Regions from separate parts of the Azotosporobacter soli genome, predicted to be linked through region 2. Evidence: predicted binding sites of a transcription regulator. Region 2 holds the regulator's gene; each other region holds the start of a gene.
What was found. Region 2 encodes HrcA, which represses chaperone genes, less so after heat shock. Its sites were predicted from a motif close to TGTTAGCACTCNNNNNNNNNGAGTGCTAACA; they were not measured.

Region 1: htpG (molecular chaperone HtpG) is a predicted target of HrcA. The motif match lies at 8,615-8,645, and genes of this name have one in related genera.
Region 3: groES (co-chaperone GroES) is a predicted target of HrcA. The motif match lies at 4,408-4,438, and genes of this name have one in related genera.

What each region holds. Positions count from the first base shown of each region.
Region 1 covers NZ_JAUAOA010000015.1:17,830-27,868, reverse strand. The annotation lists gene nagE (N-acetylglucosamine-specific PTS transporter subunit IIBC) at 1-1,288, opposite strand, end outside; gene QTL79_RS12660 (PRD domain-containing protein) at 1,343-2,179, opposite strand; gene QTL79_RS12655 (PTS sugar transporter subunit IIA) at 2,213-2,689, opposite strand; gene QTL79_RS12650 (tetratricopeptide repeat protein) at 2,906-4,387, opposite strand; gene QTL79_RS12645 (aldose 1-epimerase family protein) at 4,403-5,272, opposite strand; gene QTL79_RS12640 (ribonuclease J) at 5,439-7,121, opposite strand; gene QTL79_RS12635 (exopolyphosphatase) at 7,507-8,433, opposite strand; gene htpG (molecular chaperone HtpG) at 8,711-10,039, shown strand, end outside.
Region 2 covers NZ_JAUAOA010000022.1:53,579-63,617, forward strand. The annotation lists gene QTL79_RS15225 (TCP-1/cpn60 chaperonin family protein) at 1-1,368, opposite strand, end outside; gene hrcA (heat-inducible transcriptional repressor HrcA) at 1,385-2,422, opposite strand; gene hemW (radical SAM family heme chaperone HemW) at 2,517-3,659, opposite strand; gene lepA (translation elongation factor 4) at 3,736-5,532, opposite strand; gene rpsT (30S ribosomal protein S20) at 5,699-5,965, shown strand; gene holA (DNA polymerase III subunit delta) at 6,218-7,231, opposite strand; gene QTL79_RS15255 (DNA internalization-related competence protein ComEC/Rec2) at 7,293-9,614, opposite strand; gene QTL79_RS15260 (helix-hairpin-helix domain-containing protein) at 9,611-10,039, opposite strand, start outside.
Region 3 covers NZ_JAUAOA010000009.1:54,375-64,413, forward strand. The annotation lists gene QTL79_RS10095 (menaquinone biosynthetic enzyme MqnA/MqnD family protein) at 1-241, opposite strand, end outside; gene mqnE (aminofutalosine synthase MqnE) at 238-1,338, opposite strand; gene QTL79_RS10105 (hypothetical protein) at 1,531-2,178, opposite strand; gene groL (chaperonin GroEL) at 2,408-4,045, opposite strand; gene groES (co-chaperone GroES) at 4,084-4,368, opposite strand; gene QTL79_RS10120 (ANTAR domain-containing response regulator) at 4,544-5,131, opposite strand; gene QTL79_RS10125 (sensor histidine kinase) at 5,134-6,555, opposite strand; gene tsaD (tRNA (adenosine(37)-N6)-threonylcarbamoyltransferase complex transferase subunit TsaD) at 6,610-7,650, opposite strand; gene rimI (ribosomal protein S18-alanine N-acetyltransferase) at 7,680-8,132, opposite strand; gene tsaB (tRNA (adenosine(37)-N6)-threonylcarbamoyltransferase complex dimerization subunit type 1 TsaB) at 8,129-8,839, opposite strand; gene tsaE (tRNA (adenosine(37)-N6)-threonylcarbamoyltransferase complex ATPase subunit type 1 TsaE) at 8,821-9,297, opposite strand; gene thiL (thiamine-phosphate kinase) at 9,281-10,039, opposite strand, start outside.

The DNA of each region.
Region 1 (10,039 bases), on a different contig from region 2:
TCAGTTTGCCTTCATTAATCAGGCTCATGTCCTTGACGACAATCCGCAACCGTGTGATGCAAGCGTCAAGTGACGTGATGTTTTCCTTGCCGCCGAGCGCCAGCAAAATATTATGCGCCCGCTCAGTCAGATCGGCCTGCTGTTCGGTAACGCCGTCAACGTCCTCATCGCCATTGTCCGTTTCGCGGCCCGGCGTCGGCAGGTCGAATTTCTTGATCACGAATACGAAGACCAGATAGTAAATGACCGCGAAGGCCGCACCGACGGCCCAAAGCAGCGCCGGTTTCGTCGCGATGCCGTAATTGAGCACATAATCGATTGCACCGGCGGAAAAGCCGAAGCCCAGTTTCATGCCGAGCGATGCGGTGATAAACATCGACAGGCCCGTCAGGAGCGCATGCGCAGCATATAAGCCCGGCGCGAGGAATAAGAAGGTGAATTCGATCGGCTCCGTGATGCCGGTCAGGAAGGAGGTCAACGCGATGCCGAGCATCATGCCGGTGATTGCTTTGCGTTTTTCCGGTCTGGCCGTAGTGATCATGGCCAGGCAGGCAGCCGGCAATGCAAACATGAAAATCGGGAAGAAACCGGTCATAAACGTGCCGGCCGTCGGGTCATGCGCAAAGAAACGCGTCAGGTCGCCGTTGACGACCTTGCCGGCCGCATCGGTGAACGTACCGAACTGAAACCAAAAGAGGCTGTTCAAAACATGATGCAAACCGAACGGGATCAACGCACGGTTCAGAATGCCGAAAATCATCGCACCGACCGCACCGGAACCGGCGATCGCATTGCCGAACGTATTCAAGCCATGCTGGATCAGCGGCCACACGTAGCCTGCCAAAACGCCTATAACCAGCATATAGATCGAAGTTATGATCGGCACGAAGCGTTTGCCGCCAAAGAAGCCAAGAAAATCCGGCAGCTTGATGTTACGATATTTATTATACAAATAGCCTGCTACCATGCCGGAGAGGAAACCTGCGAGAACGCCCATATTGATCGTCTTGTCAAAACTGGTGCCGACTTTAGTCAATACGAAATAGCCGACCAAAGCGGCGAGACCGGCAACGCCGTTGTTCTCTTCCGCCAGACCTACTGCGATGCCTACCGCAAAGATGACCGCCAGATTACCGAAAATAGCATCGCCAGCCTGGAACATCCACGGCCAGTTCAGAATGTCCGGCGCGCCAAGACGCAGCAAAAGTGCGGCGGCCGGCAATACAGCGACCGGCGTCATCAGCGCCTTGCCTAATTTTTGGATATACCCCATTACATTTGATGACATTGTTCTACCTCCTTGTTTTTTATAATCTACCCGGAATACCGGGGTCGTACCTCTTTAGCTGCAGAGTTTTTCGATATGGATCGCAATATAGCCGACTTCGCCTTCCGGCACTTCTTTCAGTTCCAATTCGAAGGCGATCATCTTGCTGATCTTGCGCGCCAGAAGATATGAGGTCTTATACTTGCGCTTAATCGTCGAGAGCAAATCGTTGGGAATCGGCGTATTGCTGGTCAAACGCTGCACCGTGAAGCGCACATGCGTGATAAAGCGCGCGTAATCAAGCGACTGTCGGTCAATGGTTATGGCGCGTTCCTCTTCGATCAGTTCCACGATGCTGTTCGCCAGATACGCGCATTTCACGGTCTGTGACAATTTCCCCTGGTTGCGCGCCGAATGAATGTGCATGGCAATAAAGCCGATTTCACCGTCTGGAATCGTAAGTTTCGTCTCCTGGCGCAGCATTTGAACAGCCTGCTCCGCCAACTGAAATTCGGTCTTATAAAGCAGTTCGATCTCCGTCAGGAACGGATTATGGATCTGTTCGCCGTTCATGACCCGTTTGACCATGAACGCAATATGGTCGACCAGATTGATGTGGATGTTTTCGTCCAACTCTTCGCCGAGCCGCTCACCGATCATGCGGATGATTTTTTGGCAGATACGAAAGGTTTCATCATTGACTTGGCTTAGCAGTTTGCAAAAGCGGTCATGGTTTTCCGCATCCTGCATCGCAAAGATCTTCTCCACTTCGGTTCCTGCTGCGATCCGGTCTCCGCTCTGGCGGCCAAAGCCGATGCCTTTCGACATTAAAATCTGTTCTTTGCCGTCCGCCGCCGCGAGGACGATATTATTGTTAAACACTTTGAGGATTTCACATTGATCGCTTCTCACCGCAAGCCCCCCACGACTGCTTCACAGTCCGCTTCATTTATGCGAAAACATGGCATCTTTACCGCCGGTTACTTTTTTATCGAGCATCACCTCGATTTTTTTGATGTTAGCCATTGAAGTAATGACAACCGGCGTTATCAAAGAATATCCGGCCGCTTCGATCTTAGAGCGATCAATGCGCAGAACCGGCTGTCCGGCCTTAACCTGCGCCCCTTCTTCGGCAAGGCGTTCAAAGCCTTCTCCCTCCATTTTTACCGTATCCATCCCTACATGAACCAAGACTTCCAGCTTGTCCTTCGTCGTGATCGCAAAGGCATGATTGGTGCGAAACACCAACGTCAGCGTACCATCCACCGGCGCGTAGACCGTGTCGTCGCACAGCTCGCTCAGCGCCGCACCGTCACCGATGATACGCTGCGCAAACGCCGCGTCCGGCACCATGTCAAGACCGATAACTTTTCCGCTGATTGGCGCGATGATATCCTGACTCTTTTGAAATAAGCTAAACATTGTCTGTCCTCCTCAGCATTTCCATTCTCGAAAATCAAAAAGCCCGGCTTTGCCGGGCTAACGCCCTCAGCAACCGCCTTGCGTCCCCCGGCAACGTCGCAAGTAAATTGCAACGAACACAAGAGAAAAAATAAAGGCATGAGCTGAGAGCTCATGCCTGATTCAACAGTAACACGCTATGTTTTTATTATAGGCAGGACGCTGTTCATTGTCAAGCTAAAGGATTTCCACTTTTTTTAGCGCCTGCGCCACACGCTGCAAAACGCCTGCCCAATCGCCGTTTTTTTCCTGACGGAACAAACGCATGCTGGGATACCAGTAACTATCTTCTCGCTTCAGTTGCCATCGCCAATCCGGTAAAAACGGCACTAATAACCAAACCGGTTTGCCCATCGCTCCGGCCAAATGAGCCACCGATGAATCCACCGCGATCAGAAGGTCGAGCTGATCAAGCGCCGCGGCGGTCTGCGAAAAATCCGTCAGCTGCGCCGACCAATCAAGTACATCTTGCGCGCTCTCGTCCTGCAAATCATCACTGCTCCTGCCGACCTGCAAACTATGCCACTCTACATCCTTTTCACGCAGCAGTGCCCTGAACTGTTCGAAGGGGATGGAGCGGTTGGCGTCATTGTGATGGCCGGGATTTCCGGCCCAGACAATGCCTATTTTCAGTCTGCCCGGCAAGCGTCTCGCATCGATTCGCGCCCGCCATGCGCAGCGTAGCGCCGAAGACGCCGCCGCATACGGAATAGGCGTCGCCAAAAGCGTCGGCTCGCCCTCGTGCAAGAGTGCAGGCAGACTCGGAAGCGGGCAGGCGAAATCAAAAGCCTGTTCCGGACGCACTGCACCGATATGAATGGATATCTTTTCATCAAGCGCATCAAATACGCCGCCCAGTTCAGACGGCAGCCAGACGACGACCGCAGCGCCCAGCGCTGCGACCAGCGGCGCATAACGAACAAACTGAATCGTATCGCCGAATCCCTGTTCATAATATAAGAGAATACTTCGGCCTTGCAACGTCTCGCCGGACCAGCGCGGAATCCCCTGAGCCCGACGCGTCGGCTGCTTCATGCGCCACTTATCATATTGCCGCCAGCCCTCCGCAAAACGCCCTTGCAATAATTTTAACGTCGCCAGTGAATGATGCGCCTCGCCATATTCAGGCTGAAGATAAACAGCCTGTTCAAGACACTCCTCCGCTTCCGGCAGTTGTAATGCTTTCTTCAGCAAGTTCCCCAGATTGTAATAGGCTTGCGCATACATCGCATCTCGGCGGATCGCTGCGCGGTAGTACTTTTTTGCCTCTTCCAGCTTGCCCAGTTCTTCCGACGCCAAACCCAGGTTATTGTGAATCGCCGCGCATTCCGGCGCCAAGCTGAGCGCGACTTCCAAACAAGCCTCCGCTTCAGCAAAGCGTCTCGTCTCGATAAAGACCAGCGCCAGATTATTGTAGCCTTCCGCCCGCTTTGGCTCCAGATCGACCGTTTTGCGAAAACACGCCTCCGCCTCGCTCCATTTTTCCTGATTCAGCAAGGCCAGGCCCAAACCACCGTAAGCCACGGCGTTTTCCGGCTCTTGAGCGATCGCCAGACAAAACGCCGCGGCAGCGGTCTCGAACGCACCGTTTTCCAAAGCCAGCGTCCCCAGCTCCATTTCTTGCGCTTCACTGCGCGCCTTTTTCTGCCTGCCCGCCATATTCTTCAAACCTCCTTAGCGGATTTCAATCCGATACGCCGCGCGAAAGGTTTCGTGCGCAGCCAGTTTCTGCATACCTTCCTTCTTTTCAAACGCACGTTCTTCATCGGCCAGATCTGCCACGCCGTACCACGGTTCAAGGCAAATAAATGGCGCAGCCTCCTTTGACCAGATGCCAAGATAGGGAAAACCTTCGAACATCACTTTTACCGACTTGTCAGATTTGCGGCTTTTCAAACTGACCACGCGCGACTGCAAACCTTTAAAAACCAGCGCATCATTAGCAAAGAGCGGATAATTCAGGCCAATCACCGCTTCGTTTTTTAACAAGGGTTTCGTTTCCAAGCGTAATAATCCATGTTCCAACAAATAGTTGCCGATCGTCTCCATTTTTTCGAATTCCAGATAATAATCGGCAAATGTTTCGCCGCTCACTAGCGGACAATTAAAAGCCGGATGCGCGCCGATTGAAAAAAACATCTCCGTATCCATTTTATTTTCCACGCGATACGCGACGTTAATGGCGTTAACGCACAAACGATATTCAATGCACAACGCAAAATGATAGGGATATTTTTTCAGCGTCGCCGCATCGGCCTTCAAACAATATGTGACTGCGTCTGGACTTTGTTCCACAACGCTAAATTCCATGTCCCGCGCAAAACCGTGCTGCGTCATTGCATAGCTTTCGCCCGCAATCCGGCAACGATTGTCACGCAACCGCCCGACAATCGGAAACAGCACCGGTGCATGACGACCCCAATGCGCCGCATCCGCTTGCCAGAGGTATTCCGATCCGTCCTCGTTCAGCCGCAAACTCGTCAATTCGGCGCCAAGACTGTCAAGCGACGCCGTAATAAAATCATTTTTCAATGTCGTAATCATACTGTCCCCCTATCGCACCCGTCCATCTTATTTGTCGACGCGTAATCTTTATGATAATACCGCTTCCAGCTACTTTTTTCCTGCCATAAGTAAAAAAGATCTGCGTGTTAAAATCATAAAAAACCACCATCAAGCCTCAGGCTGATGGTGGTTTGCTGGTTTTCACTCAAATATCGACGATGATCGGCAGGATCATAGGCTTGCGCCCCGTCTTGGCAAAGAGGAACTTGCCGACCGCATCGCGGATTGCATTCTTAAGCGGCGCCCATTCCGTGATAGGGCCGTTCTCCGAACGCGCCAGCACGGTGCGGACGATCTTTTTCGCCTCGCCGATCAGTGCTTCGGCATCACGCACATAGACGAAACCGCGCGACACGATGTCCGGGCCGTCCAGTACGCAGCCGCGCTCCTTGTCGAGGGTCACAACGACGATGAATACGCCGTCCTGCGACAATTGACGGCGATCGCGAATCACGATGTTGCCGACATCGCCGACGCCTAAACCGTCGATGAAAATTTTGCCCGAGGCCACTTTGCCGGCAATTTTGCCGCTATCCGCGGTAAATTCGAACACCGCGCCATTTTCACCGATAAAGATATTTTCCTTTGGCACGCCAACTTCGGTCGCCAGACGTTCATGCGCCTTCAGCATCCGGAATTCGCCATGCACCGGAATCATGTATTTCGGCCGGATCAAATTGAGCATCAGCTTCAATTCTTCCTGGCTGGCATGACCGGAAACGTGAATGCCTTCGGATTTTTCATATACGACGTCCGCGCCCAGTTTCATCAGCGCATCGACAATCCGGCCGACGGAGCGCGCATTGCCGGGAATCGGCGTTGCCGCAATCAGTACCGTATCGCCGCGATTCAATTCGACGCTGCGATGGCTCTTGTTCGCCAAACGGCTCAGTGCGGCCATCGGCTCGCCTTGGCTGCCGGTAGTCAGGATCAGTATCCGATTCTCCGGATAGCGGGAAATCTCATTTGGTTCAATGATGACGCCGTCCGGAACTTGCATATAACCAAGTTCGGTCGCTTTTGCAACCACATTGACCATACTGCGGCCGAGTAAAGCCACTTTGCGCCCATAGCGGCAAGCGGAATCGATTGCCTGCTGCAAACGCGGCACATTGGAGGCAAAGGTCGTTAAGATGATCCGCCCCTTGGCTTCGGAAAAATGCACATCGAGCGCCTCGCTGACGGTGCGCTCCGACTTGGTATAACCGGGACGCTCCGCATTCGTGCTGTCCGACATCATGACGAGAACGCCTTCGTCGCCCAATTCGGCAAAGCGGTGCAAATCGGTCATCTTGCCGTCAACCGGCGTCTGGTCGATCTTGAAGTCGCCGGTATGGACGACCGTGCCGACCGGCGTCTTGAACGAAATGCCGAACGCATCGGCAATCGAGTGGTTGACGCGGATGAAGCCAATTTCAAACGCGCCGATCTGGATCTTTTCTCCGGCTTCCACCGGAATCAGATTGTGATCGGAAACGTGATATTCTTTCAGACGGCCTTCCACCAGACCCAAGGCCAGTTTAGAGCCATATACGGGTACGTCCATCTGGCGCAGCAAATAAAAGAGCGAGCCGATATGATCCTCATGTCCGTGCGTAATGACGACGGCGCGGACCTTATCCTTGTTTTCCACCAGGTAGCTCATGTCGGGAATGACCAGGTCGATCCCCAGCATGTCATCTTCGGGGAAAGCCAGGCCCGAGTCCATTACGACAATGTCATCGCCGTAGCGGAAAACAGTCATATTTTTGCCGATCTCCCCCAAACCGCCCAGAGGAATGATCGAAAGTTTTTCAGTTGTGTTCTTCAAAGGAACACCTCCATTCATTATATTCAACAGTAACATGTTGTTCGTAAGCCCTTAGAAATTGAAAACTAGGCACCCCCGCAGGCCCCTAGTTTTACTTCACTGTTGCATTGTAATCCGCACCCATGATCCTTAAAACTAACGCCGTTCAATTACTATTCAATTAATCTTAATCTACTTTTGGGAAATTTGCAACAATAATCAGCAAAGAAAACAAGGCTCCCTTTTACGGAAGCCTTGCAGAGCGTAGCTAAAATAGAATGAACATGAAAGAAGCGAAGCGGGCCGCTCCTATCGACCCGTTAAGAAGAAAGGAAGAAGAATAATAAAATCTTCCCGCCTTACCTTCTTCGACTCTTCGTGTAAAAACGTCCCGCTTGATTTCGTTTATGGAAGCCTTGTCGTTTCACAGCTTTTGCAGTAGCTCAGCCAGGACCTGATCCGCTTTGTCGTTCTCGATCTGGCAGGTACCGGCGTTCGGATGCCCACCGCCGCCGTAGCTCAGCATCAGCTTGCCGATATTCGTTTGCGATGCACGGTTCACGATCGATTTCCCGACCGTAAACACAGTATTTTGTCGGTTCAAGCCCCAGATTTCATGAATCGAGATCTGGCTCTCCGGAAACAGCGCATAGATCATAAAGCGGTTTCCGGTATAAATCGGCTCTTCCTCCTTCAAGTGCAGCACGACAATATGATCATGCACCGTTGCGCAGCGCTTGATTTGGTCTTTGAAATCTTTTTCATGCAGGAAGTACATGTCGGTCCGTTCTTTTACGTCCGGCAGGCGGAGAATTTCCTGGATCGTATGATTCTTGCAATAGGCGATCAGATCCATCATCAACTGATAATTGGAAACTCTGAAATCTTTAAAGCGTCCGAGTCCTGTCCTCGCATCCATGATGAAGCTGAGCAAGTCCCAACCGCGCGGATCGAGGATGTCTTCCACCGAGAATTGCGCCGCGTCGGCCTTGTCGACCGCCAGCATCATCTCCTCCGGAATAGCGGCAAATCGTTCCTTGCCGCCGAAATATTTATAGACGACGCGCGCCGCCGAAGGCGCGACACCGTCGATGACGTGATTCTGCTTGCCCCAGCCCACGCGGATCGTCTCGCTCAAATGATGGTCGAAAGCGAGTCCGGCCGTGTCGACATAGGGAAGATTCGTTGTAATGTCGCGTTCGGTGATCTCGACCTTGCCGTCCTGCATATCTTTCGGATGCGCAAATTTTATCTCATCGATCAGATTCATTTCATTCAGCAGCACGGCGCATACCAATCCGTCAAAATCACTGCGCGTCACCAAGCGATACTTCTTGCTTAAATCAAACATGGCAGCTCCCCCTTTTCTTCTTCATCCCCATCACTTTGTCACTCCTGCAACCGTTTCCCGTTATTACTATATCCTAATTCACCATAAAAAGGAAATTTCCTCCATTTACCTTTGCTTTTTTCCAATATATTTAAGCAAGAAGCGTTGCATTTATCTTACTTTTTCGTTATCATAAAAGATGATTTAGCACTCATGGAATCAGAGTGCTAACAAAACATCGTCGCCTGTGCGCGAAACGCAAGATAGCGTCGATTAGACTAGAATGGGAGGCTTCATGATGACACAAGAAAAACAGACCCGGGAATTTCAGGCGGAGACCAAGCAACTCTTGGAGATGATGGTACACTCCATCTATACGAATCGGGAAATTTTCCTGCGCGAACTGATCTCGAATGCATCCGACGCAATCGACAAGGTTCGTTTTCAATCATTGACCAATCCGGATTTACTGGAAGGAAACTCCGACTTTGAAATATATCTGTTGCCGGACGAAAAGACGAACACACTGACGATCTCCGACAACGGCATGGGCATGACTTATGATGAAGTCGTAGAAAATATCGGCACGATCGCCAAGTCCGGTACAAAGGCGTTCCTTGAAAAACTAAAAGAAGCCGGTTCGGTCGGCGACACCGAGCTGATCGGCCAATTCGGCGTCGGCTTTTACTCTGCGTTCATGGTAGCCAAAAGCGTCACGCTGATCACCCGCGCCGCCGGACAAGCAAGCGGCGTACGCTGGGAGTCGACCGGCGACGGAACCTACAGCATCGAAGAGTGCGAGAAAGACAGCCGCGGCACGACGATCATCCTGCATTTGAACGAAGAACATCACAGCAGCGAACATCCGGCGGAAAATTTCATCGAACGCCGCACGCTCTCCGATTTGATCAAGAAATATTCCGATTACATCCGCTATCCGATCAAGATGAGTTTCAGCGAAAAAGAAAAGCCGCGTGACGCCGAAGGCAAAATCATCGAAGATGCGGAAGAAATCGAAACGACAACCGTTCGTACGCTTAATTCAATGACGCCGCTCTGGACGCGCAACAAGAATGAGATCAGCCGCGAAGAATACGACAACTTCTATAAAGGAATGTTCCAGGACTGGGAAGCGCCGCTTGAAGTCATCCATTCCAAGGTCGAAGGCATGGTGGAATACACCTCGGTTCTCTTCCTGCCTGCCCATGCGCCGTTTGATTTTTACCAGCGCGAATCGACCAGCGGCATTCGCCTCTACTGCAAAAACGTTTTCATCATGGACAACTGTCAGGATCTCTTGCCGGAGCATCTGCGCTTCGTACGCGGTCTGGTCGACTCACCGGACCTATCGCTCAACATTTCTCGCGAATTGCTGCAGCAAAGCAGCCAATTGAAAAAAATCGGCAAGAATCTGGAGAAAAGCATCCTGAAAACCTTGGAATCGATGCTCGAGAAGGATCGCGCCAAATATGAACTCTTTTGGAAAGAATACGGCAAGGCGCTTAAAAGCGGCGTCTACTCCGATTTCTCCAGCCGGGAAAAACTGCAAGCGCTGCTGCTCTTCCCAACCTCGCACAGCACAGAAAACCTGGCCAGCCTGGATGAATACATCGCCCGCATGCCGGAA
Region 2 (10,039 bases):
CTGCTGTTCAAGCTGCGCTAGCACAACTTCTTCGACTTTTTCCAGCGGATTATAGCCTGCATTTTCAACAATCTGTTCCAGCGGACAGCGCAACGCACTGGCCACACAATCGACACCGTAAGTAGACATGCCTTTCAGTCCGTCACGACTAGCCGCCACTTCACGGCTGATGGCAATTTCAAGCGAACCGCCACCAGGCACATAACCGCCTTTTATCGCCGCCTGAACGCTTGATGCCGCATCTTTAGCGATCCGTTCCCGTTCTCCGACGACCTCTGCCGTCGATGCGCCGACCAGAATCGTCGCCATCGGTTTTCCCGAACCGCCCAGCAAACGGATATGATTGAGCTTTTCATCTTCAAAGATCGCATCGGCCATACCGAGATATCTTGCAATATCGCAGGCGTCTTTCTTCAAGCCAGTTCGCTTGATCATCCTTGCGCCAACATGCTCCGCCGCGCGGCGTAAATCCTTGTTTGCTACACGCTGCACGACAAGAATGCCGGCATCCGCCAACAATTCGTCCGCCGAATCATGCACACCGCGATCCACTAAAACCACTTTGACACCCAGTTCGATAATCTTTTGCAGATTGGTTTTGAACTCATCCTGCAGATCCACATAGCGTTTAAATCCGGCTTCGGTGCTGAGCGCTTCGCCGCCGATTTCTTCCGGCTCGAGCGCATCGTCAATGACCAGCACCTTCGCCTGCGTCACCCGCTTCGGCATTTCCTGGTTCATCCGCTCGCGGTCGACAATGACACCCATAAAGACCTCATTCGCAGCGCCTTCCTGCGCAATAATCGTATCCGAGAGTTTAAAATGATCTTCCGCCAGCTTATCGCGACCGATCAATTCCGCCGCTTTAACGACAAGCTCCGCAATGTCCTGATATTCGCGCCCGGCAATCATCGCAATATTATGCAAAACCGGCTCCGTCAAATCGTGTACCTGACGCGCGCGTTCCTTCACTTGCTCGAGCGCCTTGGCCACGCCGTAGCGAACCCCTTCAATCACTTTTGCAACCGGCACGCCGCGCAAGACCTGATTGACACCTTCGGAAACCAGACCGCCGGCCATGATCGTCGCCGTGGTCGTTCCGTCACCGACTTCCGCCTGTTGCGCCTTGGCGATATTAATCAACATCCTGGCTGCCGGATGGTTCACATCCATCTTGTCGAGGATCGTAACGCCGTCGTTGGTAATGACGACTTCGCCAAACCGATCCACCAGCATCGTATCCAAGCCTTTAGGGCCGATCGTTCCTTCCACAGCCGCCGTAATCGCGCGGACCGCATTCGCATTCGTCAATAGAGCCGCCATACGTTCATCTACGTCGGCGCCCCCCCCTGCCTGTTTCAGGTTCACGGACATCCCTCCTTGCTTATGCTTTATAATCCTTTAGCATTTCTTCCAAATGCGTATGCACATAATCCATGATCGACATAATTTTCCCATAATCCATCCGTGTCGGGCCAAGAACCGCCACCGAGCCGACTACCTGTCCGCCAATACGGTATGTAGCCTGCACCATACTGCAATCCTGGATGCCGCGGTAACTATTTTCTTCACCAATGGTAACCACTACGCCGCTGTCCGTCTCTTGCTGACGCTGCTGCAACAAATCGCAGAGAAGAGGTTCTTCTTCCAGCATGTCAAGCAACATCCGCACCTTCTCGAGGTTACGAAACTCGGGCTGATTCAAAAGTTGCGTCGTCCCACCCAGATAGACGCGGTCTTGCTTTTCGCCACGCAGCGCTTGCCGGATAACCTTCATCGCGTCATCGACGACCTTGGCCTCCGCCAGCAGATCCTCCTTAATTTCACGTAGGATCGATGATTCAATTTGGTCGAGAGAAAGACCCGATAGCCTTTGGTTCATCATATTGGCCAGGCGTTGCAAGTCTTCGACCCGCATACCTTGTGGTAAATCGATCACTTTGTTTTCAACCATGCCGGTATCGGTAACAATCAGTAAGATGGCCCTAGTCTCATCAAACGGCATAAACTGTAAATACTTAAAATTACATTGCCCAAACTGCGGCGCCAGAACTAAGGATATGTTTCGCGTCATGCGCGACAATAAACGCGCGGTTTCCTGAAACACCTCATCCAGTCGTCTTGCTTTCGCCTGATACCAATTCTTGACCAGCGTGACTTCTTTATCTGATATTTGCGTGGGCGCCAGCAGTGAATCGACATAGAAGCGATAGCCCTTACCGGAGGGAATCCGGCCCGAAGAGGTGTGTAACTGCTCGAGATAACCCAATAGTTCCAAGTCAGCCATTTCGTTGCGGATCGTAGCCGGGCTGACGCCCAAGTCATACTTTCGCGCAATGGTCCGTGAGCCGATAGGTTCTGCCGTAGAAATATAATCATCTACAATCGCATGCAAAATGATCTTTTTCCGTTTATCCAGCATCGTACAACACCTCCTGTTGTTAGCACTCTTCGTTATAGAGTGCTAACACCTACTAACAAAATACCACTCCCGCCCGCCGCTGTCAAGCCGAAACCTATTCCGGCAAAAATTCTTCAAACACCTGATTGCCGAATTGCATTCCGCGTTCAGTAAGACAGATTCGCCCGCCTGCGTGACGCACCAAGTCCTTTTCGATCAGCTCTGCGGTCACTTGTCCGTAAATATCGTCGAAGACAACGCTGAAGCGGCGCGTAAATTCGGCGGTTTCCAATCCGTCTGCCGTGCGCAGCGCCAAGAAGACAAACTCTGCCATCGCCGTCCAAACATCACTTTCTTCGTATTCGACGCGCGGCGATCCGCCGCGTGAGACGATTTCGATATACTCGTGCACATCCTGCGTATTCGCCAAGCGCCGCCCCTCCAAAAACGAGTGTGCGGCCACACCCAATCCCAGATAAGACTGGTATCTCCAGTAACGAAGATTATGCCTGCTCTCGTAGCCGCGCTTCGCATAATTAGAGATTTCATAACGGCGAAATCCTTTGTTTGGCAGAAACTCATTCACGAATTGATACATCTGCGCTTCCACGTCTTCATCCGGCAATTCTAATTTCCCCTGTTTTTCCAGATAGAAAAACGGCGTGTTTTCTTCCACTTTCAAGCCGTAGACCGAAACATGCGTCACATCGAGTTCCACTGCCTGCGCCAAACTTTCTTTCAATGATTCAAACGTCTGGCGAGGCAGTCCGTACATTAAATCGAGACTTACATTGCTAAAGCCCGCCGCTTTTGCCGCATCCAATGCGGCAATCGCCTCTTTGCTGCGATGGATGCGTCCACAGGCCTCGAGAACATCGTCATCAAAGCTTTGCACGCCGAAACTCAGTCTATTCACGCCATAACTGTGCAACAACGTCAATTTTTCCGCATCCGCCGTACCAGGGTTAACTTCCATCGTGACTTCCGCCTCAGGCAACAATGAAAAGGACTTCTTAACCTGCAACAGCAGACGCTCCAAACATTCGATCGGCAAAGCAGTCGGCGTACCGCCGCCAAAATAAACCGTACTCACTTGAACGCCATCTTTTGCCAGCGCCGCGCCTTCTTTGGCGATTTCCTGAAGCAATGCATCGGTATAAGACCAAAAGAGATCCGTCATATTGTCATAGGAAGTAAAATCGCAATACAGGCACTTTTGCACACAGAACGGCACATGGATATATAGGCCGATTTCCATAAACCCGCCTCCTTACTCTACACTCTTTGCTTTGACAAAACAAAGGCAGAAAGCGACCGCGCTCTCTGCCTTTGCCTCAGTCAACCCGTAAAATCGCCATGAACGCTTCCTGAGGCACTTCAACGCTCCCCACTTGCTTCATCCGCTTCTTGCCCTCTTTTTGCTTCTCGAGTAGCTTACGCTTGCGGCTGATATCGCCGCCGTAACATTTGGCAAGTACGTCCTTGCGCATCGCGCGCACCGTTTCTCTTGCAATGACCTTGTTGCCGATCGCAGCCTGGATCGGCACTTCAAACATTTGCCGCGGAATAATTTCTTTTAGTTTTTCCGCCAACAGTCGTCCACGGTACTGCGCTTTATCCTGATGCACGATAATCGACAACGCATCCACCGGTTCGCTATTAAGCAGGATATCCATCTTCACCAACTTTGAAGTCCGATAACCAATCACTTCATAATCAAGCGATGCATAGCCGCGTGAAGATGATTTCAAGCGGTCAAAATAATCATAAATAATCTCGCTGAGCGGAATGTGGTACGTTAACGTTACGCGGTTCACATCGAGATATTTCATGTCCTGGAATTCACCGCGTTTTTCTTGCGACAATTCCATGACGACGCCGACGTAATCCTTAGGAACGATGATCGATGCATTAACATACGGCTCTTCAATATGATCGACGACTTGCGGCGCCGGCAAATGCGACGGATTGTCAAGCGTCAGCTCTTCACCGTTCGTCTTGAAGACGCGATAAATTACGTTCGGCGCGGTGGTAATGAGATTCATGCCGTATTCGCGCTCGAGGCGTTCTTGGATGACTTCCATGTGCAACAAGCCGAGAAAACCGCAGCGAAAACCAAAACCAAGCGCAACCGATGTTTCCGGTTCAAAGACCAGTGATGCATCATTAAGCTTCAGTTTTTCCAGCGCATCGCGCAGCAGATCATATTCACTGTTTTCCACCGGGTAGAGACCACAGTAGACCATTGGAGTTATCTTCCGATAGCCAGGCAGCGGCTCAAGCGCCGGATTTTCAAGTTCCGTGATCGTATCGCCGACCCGTACGTCTTTGACGTTCTTGATGCTGGCTACAACAAATCCGACATGCCCTGGTCCGAGTTCCGGCACGGTCGTCATGTAGGGTTTGAACACGCCGACTTCGGTAACTTCGACCTTTTTGTCGGTCGCCATCATATGAATCTTCATCCCGGGGCGAATCACACCGTCCATGACGCGCACATAGGCAATGACGCCTTTATACGCATCAAAATGCGAATCAAAGATCAGCGCGCGCAAAGGCGCCGTCTCGCTGCCGACTGGCGGTGGGACTTTCCTGACGATCGCTTCTAAGACTTCTTCGATACCGATACCTGCTTTTGCACTGGTCAGCACCGCATCCGACGTATCGAGACCGATCACGTCTTCCACTTCCTGCTTCACCCGTTCCGGTTCCGCGCTCGGCAGATCGATCTTATTAATGACAGGAATAATCTCCAGGTCGTTTTCCAAAGCCAAATATACGTTGGCCAACGTCTGCGCCTCAATGCCCTGCGCCGCATCGACGACCAGCAATGCTCCTTCGCAGGCGGCCAGGCTACGCGATACTTCATAGGTAAAATCGACATGCCCCGGAGTATCGATCAGATTTAATAGATAGGTATTGCCGTCTTTCGCCTTATAATCAAGACGAACGGCCTGCGCTTTAATCGTAATGCCGCGCTCGCGTTCAAGATCCATCTGATCAAGAACCTGATTCTCCATTTCCCGCGCCGTCAATGCGCCGGTATATTCGAGCAAACGGTCGGCAAGCGTTGATTTGCCATGATCTATATGTGCAATGATTGAAAAGTTTCTAATATATTCGGTAGTCATATAAACTCCCTTCCTTGGCTTAGCGTTGCTCTTGATTATATCACCAGGCGACGCCGGGCCGCAATAGTTACAAAGCCACGCAACAAAATTATCACTATCCTCTTGCAATTTTTGTCTGGTCATGCTAAAATTCTCTAGGTAAAAGGTCTTTAAGGAGGTGAACGAGTTGCCGAATATTAAATCATCAGAACGCAGTGTAAAAACCGATGCTGAGCGTCGCGCCAGAAATTTCGCAGTTAGATCGACGATCCGTACGTATTCCCGTAAGGTAGTTGAGGCAGTGGATGCTGGCAGTGCGGATGAGGCCAAAGTCCTCCTGACTAAAGCCAGCAGTGTTATTGACAAAGCCGTCGCTAAAGGCGTTATCCATAAAAACACCGCCGCTCGCAAAAAAGCCCGCTTAGCACACCATGTAAATACGGTTGCAAAGTAAGCTGCATAAGCTTGTATGATGAAATCCTGTCCGATTCTGGACAGGATTTTTGCATTTCACGTCGTAAAAATCCGGAGACAGTCTCATCGTTGGGAGACCGTCTCTTTTTTTCAATATAAACGTAAGCATCACAAGTACTAGAGGGATTTTCAAGACAAAGGCAGGAAAATAAAGCGAAATTTAACCTCTTCCTTTCTTTGCCTATCATCCCCACTTCGTATTAAAACCGCGCGGTTATCCCCAACGGTTTTCTTATTCTCTACGGCAGAGGCGGATGATGATGCCTTCGAGCACTGCGGCATCCGCGCGGCCGGATTTAAGCGCCCAATCCGCATCGCTTAATTCTTGAAACGCAGCCCGTAAAGCCTTAGCGGAAAACCCTTTCGACTGCGCTGCCATTTTTTCTGCAATAAATGGTGCCACACCAAGTTTCGGCCCTAGTTCTCGTGCGCCAATCCCTCTCTTCAAATATTCCTTGGCTTGCCAAAGTTGCCTTACCTGGCGCGCCAGCAAACCAAGAAAACGCAACGGGTGTTCGCCTGCACGAAACTGTTCCTGCAGCAGTTCGAGCGCTTTAGCCGCTTTGCGCTGATTCATCGCATCCATGATTGCAAAGACCGATGTTTCCGGCAGCGTTCCGAGAACGGCGGTTGCCGCCTCAAGGTCCGCTTGTTTCTTAGGATATACATATAAGAAGACCTTATCCAATTCATTTTCAAGCAACTCTTGCGACAGTTGAGGCATCTGTCCGAATATCGAGAGAAACCATTCTTGCGCATCGCTTGTCATCGTGCAAGCGCGCTCGCGCAGCGCCTGCTGCAGCCAAGCGCGCAAGTCTTTCGCCTTAAGCGGTGCGAATTCGATGATCCGGCCGTTTTTTTCCACTGCCTTGTACCAGCGCCTACGCTTATCGACGCCATCTGCGCTGGCAATCAGCAAACAGGCATACTCTGGAATATTCGCCAATAATGCAAGAAGAGCTTCCTCGTCCCCCTTTTCTTTACTTTGCCAGCCTTTGCCGCTGCGTAGAACAATTACCTGACGCTGACCGAAGAACGGCGCCGTCTCTACGCTGCGCACCAATTCCCCAACCGATACCTCCTGCTCAAAGACCAAGAGATTCATCTGCCGGTCTTCCTGAGGCAACAAAGCTTCCACTAATGTCTGCTCCGCTTTTCGCACCCAATATAAATCGTCGCCATGCAACAGATATAATCGCTCCAATGGCTCCTGCATCAATTGTTTCAACGTATCCTTCGCGCTCATTCCAGCCTCCCTGTGCGATTCTCCTTTCCTTATTGTACCCGATTCGATGCATAAAGCAAATCTATCCGCCGTTCTGCCGTTTCCACTCCCAAGGATTGTCCGATAAATCTCGCCACGTTTGCACGGATAATCGGTCACCGTCGGTACTAAATATGATTGCGCCCCTCTCATCGGTACGGTAAACCCTGACCCCATCTCTTTGCAAACGTCGCAGCGTTTCTGGATGAGGGTGACCATACGAATTTCCTGCGCCAACCGATATCGCCGCACAAGTCGGCTGCACCAGCGCCAAGAATTCCTCGCTCGTCGCTTTTGCCGCACCGTGATGACCAACTTTAAGCACCGTACTATGCAAACGCTCGCCCTGCGCTTTCACCAAGGCAGCTTCGCTTCGCCCTTCTAAATCTCCCGTTAAAAGAAAGCTCCGTTTGCCATATTGTATCCGCACCACGGCCGATCCTTCATTTTCATTTCTATTTCCGGTTTCAAACTCTCCCGCCGCCAGCACCTCGATATCAACGCCATCCATTTGCAATCGTTGGCCTTTCCGCAAAGAAATCGGCGGGCGATCACTCAAACGAATCGCCTGCATCACCGGCGGCGTCGCAGGTCCAGCGGGCACGAGAAGCTGATCCACCTTTATCCCCTCAACTACGGCTGGCGCTCCGCCCGCGTGATCGTCATGTTCATGACTCAAAAGCAAGTACTCAAGTTTATAAACACCCTGGTGCGTAAGATAGGGAACCACGACCCTTTTGCCAACGTCTCCCGTGCCACCCTGTCCGGCATCAATCAGCACTGCTCTTCCCGACGGCGTTTTTAGCAAGATGGCCTCCCCTTGTCCGACGTCAATGATGTGCAGTTCCAAGACGCCCGCTGACGGCGCATACAATATCGCAAGCAGTAAAACAGCCAACAGCATTCCCGCTTGCTTTTTCCATGAACGCCATGCCAAAGGCCACCAAGGCAGACTCAGCAACAAGAAGTAAACACTCCCTGAAACAAGGCCAAATGGCGGCAACGGAAGTGTGGCGCCGGGCATCTGCGCCAATATTTTTGCAGCAGAAAAAGCAAGAGAAAAAACAAAACTAGCCAAGACAAAGGCCATTTTCCCCGCCAACAAAAAATTTCCGCCAAGCAAAGCTCCCGCAAGGCCTAGCATCATAACAATTTCTAACATAGGCGCAACGATGAGATTCGCCGGCAGACTCGCCAATGATAAACTTTTAAAATACCAGGCTAAAAATGGCAGCGAGCCAAGCTGCGCTCCAATCGTCACTGCTAATAATCCAGCCACGTTTTCAGGCAAGCAGACGCTGCCTATTTTTTGCAAAGGTTTGTTAAAAGCAAGCAAGCCCATCGTTGCAGCAAAACTTAATTGAAAACTGATATCCCAAAGCAGCGCTGGTTCATAAAGAAGCAGCCCTCCTGCCGCAAAACAAAGCGCCGCCCAAGCATCTCCATCGCGTCCGCTGCAAAGCGCCCCGAGCGCAATCCAGCCCATGAGCAGTGATCGCACTACCGGCGAAGAGAAACCGCATACAACGCCATATGCCAAAGAAACAATAAGCGCCGCTGCGGCAGCCGCTCCGTTCGGCATTATATTTCTCGCCAAACAAAAGACCACACCGATCAGCAATGCCACATGCGTACCCGAAACCGATAAAATATGAATCAGCCCGGTCGTCGAAAATACGCTTAACCAATCCGAAGGAATTCCGCTAGCACCGCCAAACAACAAGCCTTCCAACGCAGACGCTTCGCTTCCCGGCATCGAATCGGCCAATAGAGCTCGTATTTTTTGCCGCCAGATATTGGCACGGCTCGACCAGTCTTTTGTTGCATCGAGCATCGATACGCTTTGCCAATCTGCGACCGTACAGCGATAACGACTGTCGACACTCCAAGTTTGGCCGGGATTATGATACCGCGTCCCGCCTGCTAACTTGCCTACAAGCGCTATTTTCTGCCCCGTTCCCATTTCCAGTTGTCCCTCAAGCGGCAAATAACATGACACCGTCTCCTGCGTCAAAACATGGTCTACCGCTTCTACCGCCAGAATCATGCGCAGCCGTTCCTCACTGCGCATCCCGCCGTTCACTAAGGTGGGGCCGTCCTGCACGCGACCGGATAGAACAACCGTCTTTCCAAGCGCTGCAAACATCGGATCCGGCTTTTCTTCAACCTGTCCGGCCCGCAATACAGCAAGACAAAGCCAAAATAAAGCCAGACTCACCCCATACCGCTTCGCACTGCTATACCTCGGCCAAAAAAACAAGATAGCGGAGGCAACCAGCAATCCCATCCACCAATTTCGCATCGCTTCATGATACCAGATTCCAATGATGATGGAGATAACCCAAACAGCCAGCCAGCGCGTCATAATGAAATCTTGTCTTTTATTTTCTCAAATTTAGCTTCGCCAATCCCATTCACTTTTTTCAACTCTTCCACATTACGAAAGCCGCCATGATTATTGCGATATTCAATGATTCGATCCGCCATCGCCGCTCCGACGCCGGGTAATTGATCGAGTTCCTGCTTACCGGCTGAATTAATGTTTATTTTGCTGCCTTTCCCCTGTCCGTCAAGGATAGCACTCGTGCCAGCAGCCTCCGCTGCCACTTTACCCTGCGCAGGCACTAGAATCTGCATGCCGTCTTTCACCGCTTGCGCCAGATTGATTTTTGACGCATCCGCTTCCGGGCTCAACCCTCCCGCTGCATTGATCGCGTCAATCATTCTCAAGCCGCCGGAAAGTTTCACCACGCCAGGATGATTCACCGCACCACTGACATAAATAACATT
Region 3 (10,039 bases), on a different contig from region 2:
ACGCACCCGCTGCGCTGATTGAGACATCCGGCAGCAACAACAAATTTTCACTTTTGCGTGCGTAAATAATTGAGGATACCGGACTCGCCTCGAGCCGTTCTTCAACGACAGCCTGATTCAATTCGGCCGGAGTCGCCCGTACAATTTCAAGCCCATCCGCATAAGCGTCGCAGTTCCAGGCATAGCTAAGCGGCAGACAGTTGATAAAATCAATGTGCCCCACTCTTGGTCTCTGTATCATTTCTCCACCACTCCATCCTCGCATCCGACCGGCTGATAAAAGGTGTCGCGTTCTACCGGCTGATAACCGGTCTCTTGAATCAGCGCTACCAGCTCTGCTTTGCCGATTCCAGAACCAGTCTTAGCGCCGGCCGCATGAATGATTCGTTCTTCCTGCACGGTCCCGTCTAGGTCATCCACGCCAAAAGCCAATGACAATTGGGCTAACGGCAATGTCAGCATCATCCAAAAAGCCTTGATATGGTCAAAATTATCAAGCACCAGACGGGCAAGCGCAATCATTTTCATATCTTCCCATGCGCTGACGCGTTTTAAATGGGAAAGCGCCGTATTTTCCGGATGAAAAGGAAACGAAACAAACGCTTGAAAGCCCCCAGTACGATCCTGAATTTCACGTAGGGTAATCAAATGACGGATACGCTGCTCTATCGTTTCCACATGCCCATAAAGCATCGTCGCATTCGTCGGCAAACCTAAACTGTGCGCCGTTTCCATAACTTCAATCCATTCCTGACTGGTTGCCTTATGTGGACAGATAATTTTCCGGATTTCATCATCGAGAATTTCCGCACCACCGCCAGGCAACGAATCGAGGCCGGCATATTTAAGCCGCGCCAGGACTTCACGAATCGTCAGGCCTGAAATAGAGGAAAAATGCACAATTTCAACCGGAGTAAACGCTTTGAGGTGTACATCCGGCATACGCCGTTTAATCTGACGAATCACTTCTTCATAAAAGGAAAAAGGCTTCTCCGGGTGCAAGGAACTTACCATATGCATTTCCGTAAGCCCTGTTACATTGAGCATCGTTTCCGTCAACAACTCGTCGACATCCTCAATGTCCATCGCATATGCCGTTTCGTCATTTTTTCCGCAGGCAAACGCACAAAGCGGGCAACCCGCCGCACAAATATTACTCAAATTAAGATGACGATTCACATTGTAAAAAACCCGATTGCCTGATTTTCGTTCTTTAGCCATGCGCGCCGCTTCGGCAACTTCCAACAAATCTTCATGGTGGTACAACGCCAGCGCATCTTCAAACGAGAGTCGTCTCCCGTTTTTCGCTTTATCCATTACTGATTCTGTGTTTTTCATAACCTTCATCGCACTCCATTTAACATTAAAAATCCGTGTTTTTGCAACTTCATTCCCTGCAAAAAAACACGTTCGCGTCGTTAACAAAAAACATCTACAATGCAATCTTTAAGATTTCGCCGCCTATTGGCAAAACCCTTTCCCCAATGCAAAAAAGTCGCAATCAAGCGATTGCCACTTTTAATTGCACTTTCAGACCGATTCTTTTTTTACCGACTTAATCCACTGCAAAAACGGTTGCCGTTCGACAAGTTTGCGAAGCAGCCAATTGGAGATGCTATAAGCAACACGCAGCGTCAGTACAAGACAGCCTGCGGTAATCCAACCACTCCACGAACTACGTCTGATTTCGCCTGGAATTACAATCCCGGCGACAACCACTACGATTACCGATGCCGCCAGAAACGGAACCCCCGTTTGCAGCAGGGCAAAACCGATTCGGTTATAGCAAAAAGCCGTAAACACTCGACGGCGTTCCTTCAATTGCTCCAGTATCCATTCCGCAAGGTCCTGCCCCCAAGACTCCTTGCCGCTCAAGCGCAACAAGCCGCCCGCCGGCATAAAATTATGCAATTCCAGCACCAACATTTTCCCCTCCGTAAAGGTAGCTGCAATCACTAAGCTAGCGAATGGTTGTTCAAGACGATCACAAGCCGCTTGTAAATCAGGAAATTCCTCCACTTCTCGCCCGTCCTGCAACACCTCTTTGCCACACCCAACGGCAAAACTAATCGTTTCAGCGCCTTCTTGCACAAGGCGCTGTTGCAAAAGTTCCAGGCAAGCACGATCCAAAGCGCACGCGCTAACTTTTTTTTCATAAACAAACTCGGTCTCTCCCATCTTCTACTCCTCTCATACTCCTCCGTTCCTTCATCTGAAACTATATTCGCGGCGCAAAGAAAAACCCCTGCTATACTTGCCGTTTTTTGTCGCTTTTTGCGTTTGATTTTTTCACTTTACTGCCACTACAAAAGAAGAGACCTTGCAAAAGTCTTTAAACTCTTACAAGATCTCTTCAAGCACTTTCGAAGCGCTGTTTTTCACTTTCCAGTGAAGAAAAGGGGGATGACTACATCATGCCGCCCATGCCGCCCATACCGCCCATGCCACCCATGCCGGCCGGAGCTGCCGCTTCTTTTTCTTGTTTATCGGCAACCAGCGTTTCGGTGGTCAGGACCATGGCCGCAATACTAGCTGCATTTTGCAGCGCAGAACGCGTAACCTTGGCCGGATCCACGATACCGGCAGCGATCATGTCAACATACTCTTCCGTCAAAGCGTTAAAGCCGATGCCTTTGGCGGCTTTTTTAACGTATTCAACGACAACAGCGCCTTCCAGTCCAGCGTTGTTGGCAATCTGACGTACCGGTTCTTCAATCGCGCGCCGCACGATTTCAACGCCGGTTCTTTCGTCGCCTTCGGCGACAATATTGTCGAGTGCCGATTGCACGGAAATGAACGTGGTACCGCCGCCTGCTACGATGCCTTCTTCAACGGCTGCGCGAGTCGCATTCAGAGCATCTTCGATGCGGTATTTCTTTTCTTTCAGTTCGACTTCGGTCGCTGCACCGACTTGAATTACTGCTACGCCGCCAGCCAATTTAGCCAGACGTTCTTGCAGTTTTTCTTTATCAAAATCGGAAGTGCTTTCTTCGATTTGCGCTTTGATCTGACCAACACGCGCTTTAATCAAAGCAACATCGCCCGCGCCATCAACAACCGTAGTTTCTTCTTTAGAAACACGAATTTGACGCGCACGTCCCAGATCAGCCAGTTCAACGCTGTCCAATTTACGGCCAACCTCTTCCGTGATGACCGTACCGCCGGTCAGAGCGGCAATGTCTTCGAGCATCGCTTTACGGCGATCGCCGAACCCAGGCGCCTTGACAGCTACGGCTTTGAACGTGCCGCGCAGTTTATTGACAACCAGCGTAGCCAACGCTTCGCCTTCGATATCTTCTGCGATGATCAGAAGTTCGCGGCCTTGTTGAACCACTTTTTCTAACGTAGGCAGCAAGTCGGCAATTGCGCCGATCTTGCGGTCGGTAATCAGGATGTATGGATCATTGAGAACCGCTTCCATCTTATCGGTATCGGTGATCATGTATGGCGAAATGTAGCCGCGGTCAAATTGCATGCCTTCCACGACTTCCAGATTAGTACCCATGCCTTTGGATTCTTCGACGGTGATAACGCCGTCTTTGCCGACTTTCTCCATTGCTTCGGCAATCAGGTTGCCGATTTCAGCATCGGCTGCCGAGATCGAAGCAACTTGCGCAATCGCATCTTTGGTTTCTACTTTTTTCGACGATTTTTTAATTTCTTCAACCAGCGAGACAACTGCTTTTTCGATGCCTTTTTTGATGATCATCGGGTTAGCGCCGGCAGCTACGTTGCGCATGCCTTCGCGAATCATCGCCTGCGCCAACAACGTCGCCGTCGTGGTGCCGTCACCGGCAACGTCGTTTGTTTTGGTAGCAACTTCTTTTACCAGTTGCGCCCCCATGTTTTCAAACGGATCTTCCAAATCGATATCGCGAGCGATCGTCACGCCGTCATTGGTTACCGACGGAGCGCCGAATTTTTTATCTAATACGACATTGCGGCCCTTAGGTCCCAATGTTACTTTTACAGCGTTGGCCAAGGCATTTACGCCTCTTTCAAGCGCGCGGCGCGCGTCTTCATTAAACAGAATTTGCTTTGCCATTTATAAAAACCTCCTAAAAATTATCCGTTTCCGTTCTATTACTCCACAATAGCCAGGATATCACGTTCGCTGACAATAAGATATTCCTGTCCGTCAAACTTGACTTCGGTACCTGCATATTTGGAGAAAATGATTTTGTCGCCAGTTTTTACATCAAGCGCTACCCGTTGACCATTTTCCAACACTTTTCCAGCGCCAACGGCGATGACTTCGCCCTCTTGCGGCTTTTCCTTAGCAGTATCCGGCAACAAAATACCACTCTTCGTGGTAGTTTCGCCCTCCAACACTTTGATGACAACACGGTCGCCTAACGGCTTAATCATTGAAAGTACCTCCCTTTACGATATGGTTTCAGTTTGCGTTGTTAGCACTCTCCGGTCAAGAGTGCTAACCACATTTCCTATGATATATAATTCATCGCTAAAAAGCAAGACCTGCAATAAAAAAATCCGGCCATTTTTTGCCTTTTCAGACAATGCACCGGATTTCGTCCGCTTTTTAACGCTTGTTTCGTTTTGTTGCGGCTGCCACAATTGACTGTGCCACTTCTTTGATCGAAAGTCGTTTTGCCATGCTGTATTGCTGCATCTTGCGATAAGCTTCGCTTTCATTAAGCCCATGCGCGTCCATAAGAATTCCCTTTGCACGATCGAGCAGTTTTCGCGTTTCAAGCGTTCCTTTTATATTTTCCAATTCCTGCTCTAATTCATTAAATTCGCGAAACCGAGAAATTGCAATTTCAATCGCCGGAAACAAATTTACTTCTTTAACCGGTTTTACCAAATAAGCCAGAACACCGGATTCTTTTGCTTTGTCGACAATTTCTTTCTGACTGAATGCTGTCAGCAGTAACACCGGTGCAATTTTTTCTTGTGAAATGATCGTCGCTGCCGCAATGCCATCCATTTCAGGCATTTTGATATCCATAATGACCAAATCTGGTTGATGACGCCTGGCCATTTCAACTGCTTTAGCGCCATCCGTCGCTTCAGCAACTACCGAATGCCCTGCTTCTTCTAAAATTTCCCGCAAATCCATGCGAATAATCGATTCATTGTCAGCAATAACAATACGCAGTTTTTCCATCATTATGCCCCTTCCTCTGTGCTGCGGGAAATCGTTATGCACGCACTGGTTCCATTTTGGTTAAAAAATTCAAATTTTCCACCCAAATCACTTTCAACTAAGGTACGAACAATTTGCAATCCAAGACTATTGCTGCTTTGCAACGTGAAATCGTCCGGCAGACCGATTCCATCATCATAAATGCGAATGCAATATTGTTCAGGCTGCGCCACCACATCAACACCGATTGTACCTTCGTGGCGACCTGGAAAAGCATGTTCAATCGAATTTTGGATCAATTCATTAATCACCAGCGCCAAATTGCTGGCCTGCTCCGATGGTAGAATGACCGTTTCGCCATTAAATACCGTATGCAGAGTAAATCCAGGTTCCAGCATATTTTGCATGACCAAATCCAAAATGTTCTTGGCCACTTCCATTACGTCAATCACTTCAGCATCCTGCTGCGATAAAAATTCATGTACCACCGATATGCTTAAAATACGATTCACACTTTCTCGAAGAGCCGCCTTGACCTCTGGCGAATGAGTTCGCCGAGCCTGCAAGCGTAAAAGACTGGCAATTGTTTGTAGATTATTCTTCACCCGATGATGGATTTCCTGTATGACCGCTGACTTTATCAGTAATTCCCGTTCTTTTTTTTTCAATTCCGTGCGATCCGTTACAATCAGGATTGCCCGTCGCACTTCATTTTCACGCAAAATAGGAATGGCTCGTTGCGTAATAACGAGCGGTCCAACTGCCAATTCCGCCTCATAGACTTCACGATTATTAACTGCTTTCTGCAGTAACCGCATATGAAGCTGCCGTTCGTAGATTCGTCGGCCCACTACATTACCCACACCAAGCACCTTGTACAAACTGTCGGCTGCAGAATTAGCAAAAATGACTTTCCCTTCCGCACTGACCAAGATGACGCCATCACTGGCAGTGAGAGAACGGTACAAAGTAGAACTGGCGGCTATGCCTACCGCCGCCAACAGCCAATACGCCGTTTCAATTAACAATTCATGGCCTTCTGCGCGCGCTTCATCAAGCGTCGTCTCAAAACTGACGACTGCTATCAGCGCCCCCGCAGCATCACGAAGCGGATAGGTCTGCATTTTCATCAGCATGCCGAGCGCCCATTCACGTTGCCCACTGATGGGTTGGCCGCTGCTCATCGTACGCCAAACCAACGGTTCTTCGCTGCCATGCACCACAGTACCCGCCAGATTCGAACGGTGTTGGACAAACGTTGTATGCGGACGAACCTGTGCAGCCACAACGAGCGTCCCGGCTTCAGATCCCTTTATATAAACCGTAACCTGGGAGTGAGCTAAATCGCTGACTAACTCCAAGGCCGCTGCTACGCGATCCAGCACCGCAATCTGAGCCGGCGCCAATAACATTTGCCGCCGACAAATTTCTCCCGCCGTTTCCACCCGATCACGCTCCTTTTTACCTCACAGAAGAATTATCCTTTATGTTGGTTTTTATCAATCTGCTAAATTTGCATCGATTAGCTTCAAAGAAGGCACCGCATTTAAATCCAATTCGGCTACCAAGCCTTCTCGGTATTGATAATGCGCTCGACTGGCGATCATCGCCGCATTATCTGTACACAAAACAGGTTCCGGATAAAAAAATTCATAACCGCGTTCCCGGCACTCTTCTGCCAATGCTTTTTTCAGAGCCGAATTTGCGGCTACGCCGCCAGCCAATACCAGCTTCTTGCTTTGACAGATTTCACACGCCTGCATCGCTTTTATTACTAGGACATCAACCACCGCCGATTGAAAACTAGCTGCCACATCAGCCGCCACAATTGTTTCACCTTTTTGCATCGCACTGTTCAAATAATTGAGGACTGCCGACTTTAAGCCACTAAAGCTGAAATTCATACTGTTCTTTTGCGCCAATGCTCTTGGAAAAGCAATCGCTTGTCCATTACCCTCTTTTGCCAAACGGTCAATATGCGGGCCGCCAGGATACGGCAGCTTTAAAACACGCGCAACTTTGTCGAACGCTTCTCCTGCCGCATCATCCACAGTTTGCCCAAGCAATGAAAAGGAATTGTAATCTTTTACATGAACAAGCGACGTATGTCCGCCAGACACGACAAGCGCGGCAAACGGCGGTTCGAGTTCAGGATGGCTTATAAAGTTGGCAAAAATATGTCCCTCCAGATGATTGACGGCTACCAACGGTTTATCGCTGGCATACGCCAACGTTTTGGCTGCTGCAACGCCTACCAACAGCGCACCGACCAACCCCGGACCATACGTTACGCCAATCACGTCAATATCCGCCAGTGTTACGCCCGCTTCCTGCAACGCCTCATCAATCACCGGCAGTACATTTTCAATATGCTTGCGTGACGCAATTTCAGGTACAACGCCGCCATATTTTTGGTGCAAAGGAATTTGTGATGAAATTACATTGGCAAGCACCTGCCTCCCATTGAGCAGCACGGCTGCCGATGTTTCGTCGCAACTGGTTTCTATCGCCAGCGTAAGACAGAGTTTTTTTGTCTGCACGCACTTTACCCCCTATTTATCTTATTGACTCACGGCAAGTTTTCGCACCACATAATAAGTGCATCTTCCTGATTATCCGTATAGTATTTGCGGCGGAATCCGGCTGACTTAAAGCCAAGTTTGCCGTACAGCGATTGTGCAACCCGGTTGGAAACACGGGTTTCAAGCGTCATCGCCGTTGCGCCCCGCGCCTTAACTTTGGCAATCAATTCACGCATTAAGCGCTCGCCTAAGCCGCGACCGCGCCACTCGGCTATAATGCCGACATTCGTCACATGCGCTTCATCAACGATAACCCAAGCACCAGCATAGCCAATAATTTTACCGCCTTCCAAGGCAACAATGTACATGGCCAGCTCATTGTTCATTTCGCCTACAAACGCATCTCTTGACCAAGGAACCGAAAAGGTGGCTTGCTCCACTGCCAGAACACCATCTACATCTGCCAGATTCATCCGGCGAAATACAACTGTTGTGTTCACGTTGCTGTACCATGCCTTTTTTCCCAGAGGACTTCAGCCTCTGATCGGCGGATATAAAGCGGTTCTAACGCCATCGTGTCCGAAACCAGTCCTTGCTGCAACATCATTTCACCCAGCAAGGCTACACTGGAGGCGCGTGATATCACGATATGTCCCGGCGCAAGACAGATTCCCTCGCCTTTCATTGCCAAAATTTTATCCCGATGCAAGACAGCTGCCTCACCGAGTACCATAACTGGGCGTTTTTCTTGCGCTAACTGCGCAAGAATATCTTCTATTGCTGCAACGCCTGCCGCCCGCTCTTCGCGCAAACCATTTGCATCCCAGCCAAAAGCGGCATAATAAACATTGCCCTTTTGCGCATCAAGCAACGGAACAATTAGCGCTCCGGGAGTCGCCGCACCATACGCAAGGGCTTCCAGCGTAGAGACGCCGATAAGCGGGATCTTCAATGCATAAGCAAGTGCCTTTGCCGTCGCCAGCCCGATACGCAATCCGGTAAACGATCCTGGACCGATACTGACCGCTACCGCGCGCAATTCTTTTTTATCAATTCCCGCCATATTGAGCAATTCTTTTATATGCGGCAAAAGCATTTCTGAATGCGTTTTGCCGATTTGCAATGTTAATTCCGCAATCACCTTCCCCTGCGCAGCCAATGCGACGCCGGAAACCATGGTTGCTGTATCTAGCGCAAGTATGGGCACGATTTCTTCAACTCCTCACTGATCACTTCATATTCAGCCCCTTGTGGTAAGAATCGCCAATTACGCAGATTTTCTCCCGCTATGCTGATTTCAATCCATAAGTATTGTTCCGGCATCGCCGCCCGAAATTCATCCGGCCATTCAATCAGGCAAATGCCGTCACTATTCACATATTCTTCGAAGCCAATATCCACAAGTTGTTCAAGCATTGCCAGGCGATATAAGTCAAAATGGTAGATAACCTGGCGCCCCTGATAAACATTAACCAGCGTAAAAGTCGGACTCGTCACCTCTTCTTCTACGCCGAGCGCCGCAGCTAAAGCCTTGACAAACAGCGTTTTTCCGGCCCCGAGATCTCCGGCTAGGCAGACAACCGCCCTAGATGGTAAATGCCGCGCTAACAACACTGCCAGTTGTTGCGTTTCCTCCGGCGATTTAGTGCTACATTGCCACATCATGCTCTCCTTTTTCGTTCTGCCTAAAATGATTATAGCCTTTCGCCTCAAGACGCAATAAAGCGCCGTTTTCTTCCAGAAGAAATACGCCAGGCTCCCCTTTTTCCACAACGCCAATCACCGTAACATCCACCTGCGCGCTTACAGCGGCCAGTGCTTCTGGCGGCAGCGTCGCCAACAGTTTATAGTCTTCACCACCATAAAGAGCATATTCAAGCGAATCTTTCCCCAAGTGAATTGCAGCTTCACGCAGTTCCGTCGAGACAGGAATCCTTTCTGCATCGATACGCAGACAAACCTGGCTAGCATTGGCAATTTCGTTCGCTTCACTGGCTAGGCCGTCACTGATATCATTCATGCTGGTCGCCGTATGCGCTGCAAGAACTCGCCCCTCTTTAAGATGTGGGCGTGGCGTAAGATGACTCGTCACCAACGGCCAAGCAAATTTAAACTCTTCCCATCTGCCTCGTTGCAGTAGTTCTAGGCCGGCTGACGAATCACCTAAATTTCCTGTTACGACGATCAAGTCGCCTGCATTTGCCCCGCTGCGCCGCTGTAAATAAGCCGGTTCAACTTCACCAAGAACAACTACGTTTATCACGATGCCATTCGGACTTGAAACCGTATCACCGCCTACAATATTGACCACATGCTGACGGCAAATTTCTTTTATCCCTTGATACAGTCCATCTACGAATTCAATCGTCACATCGCTTGGCAGCGCCAATGATATCAACACCTGACG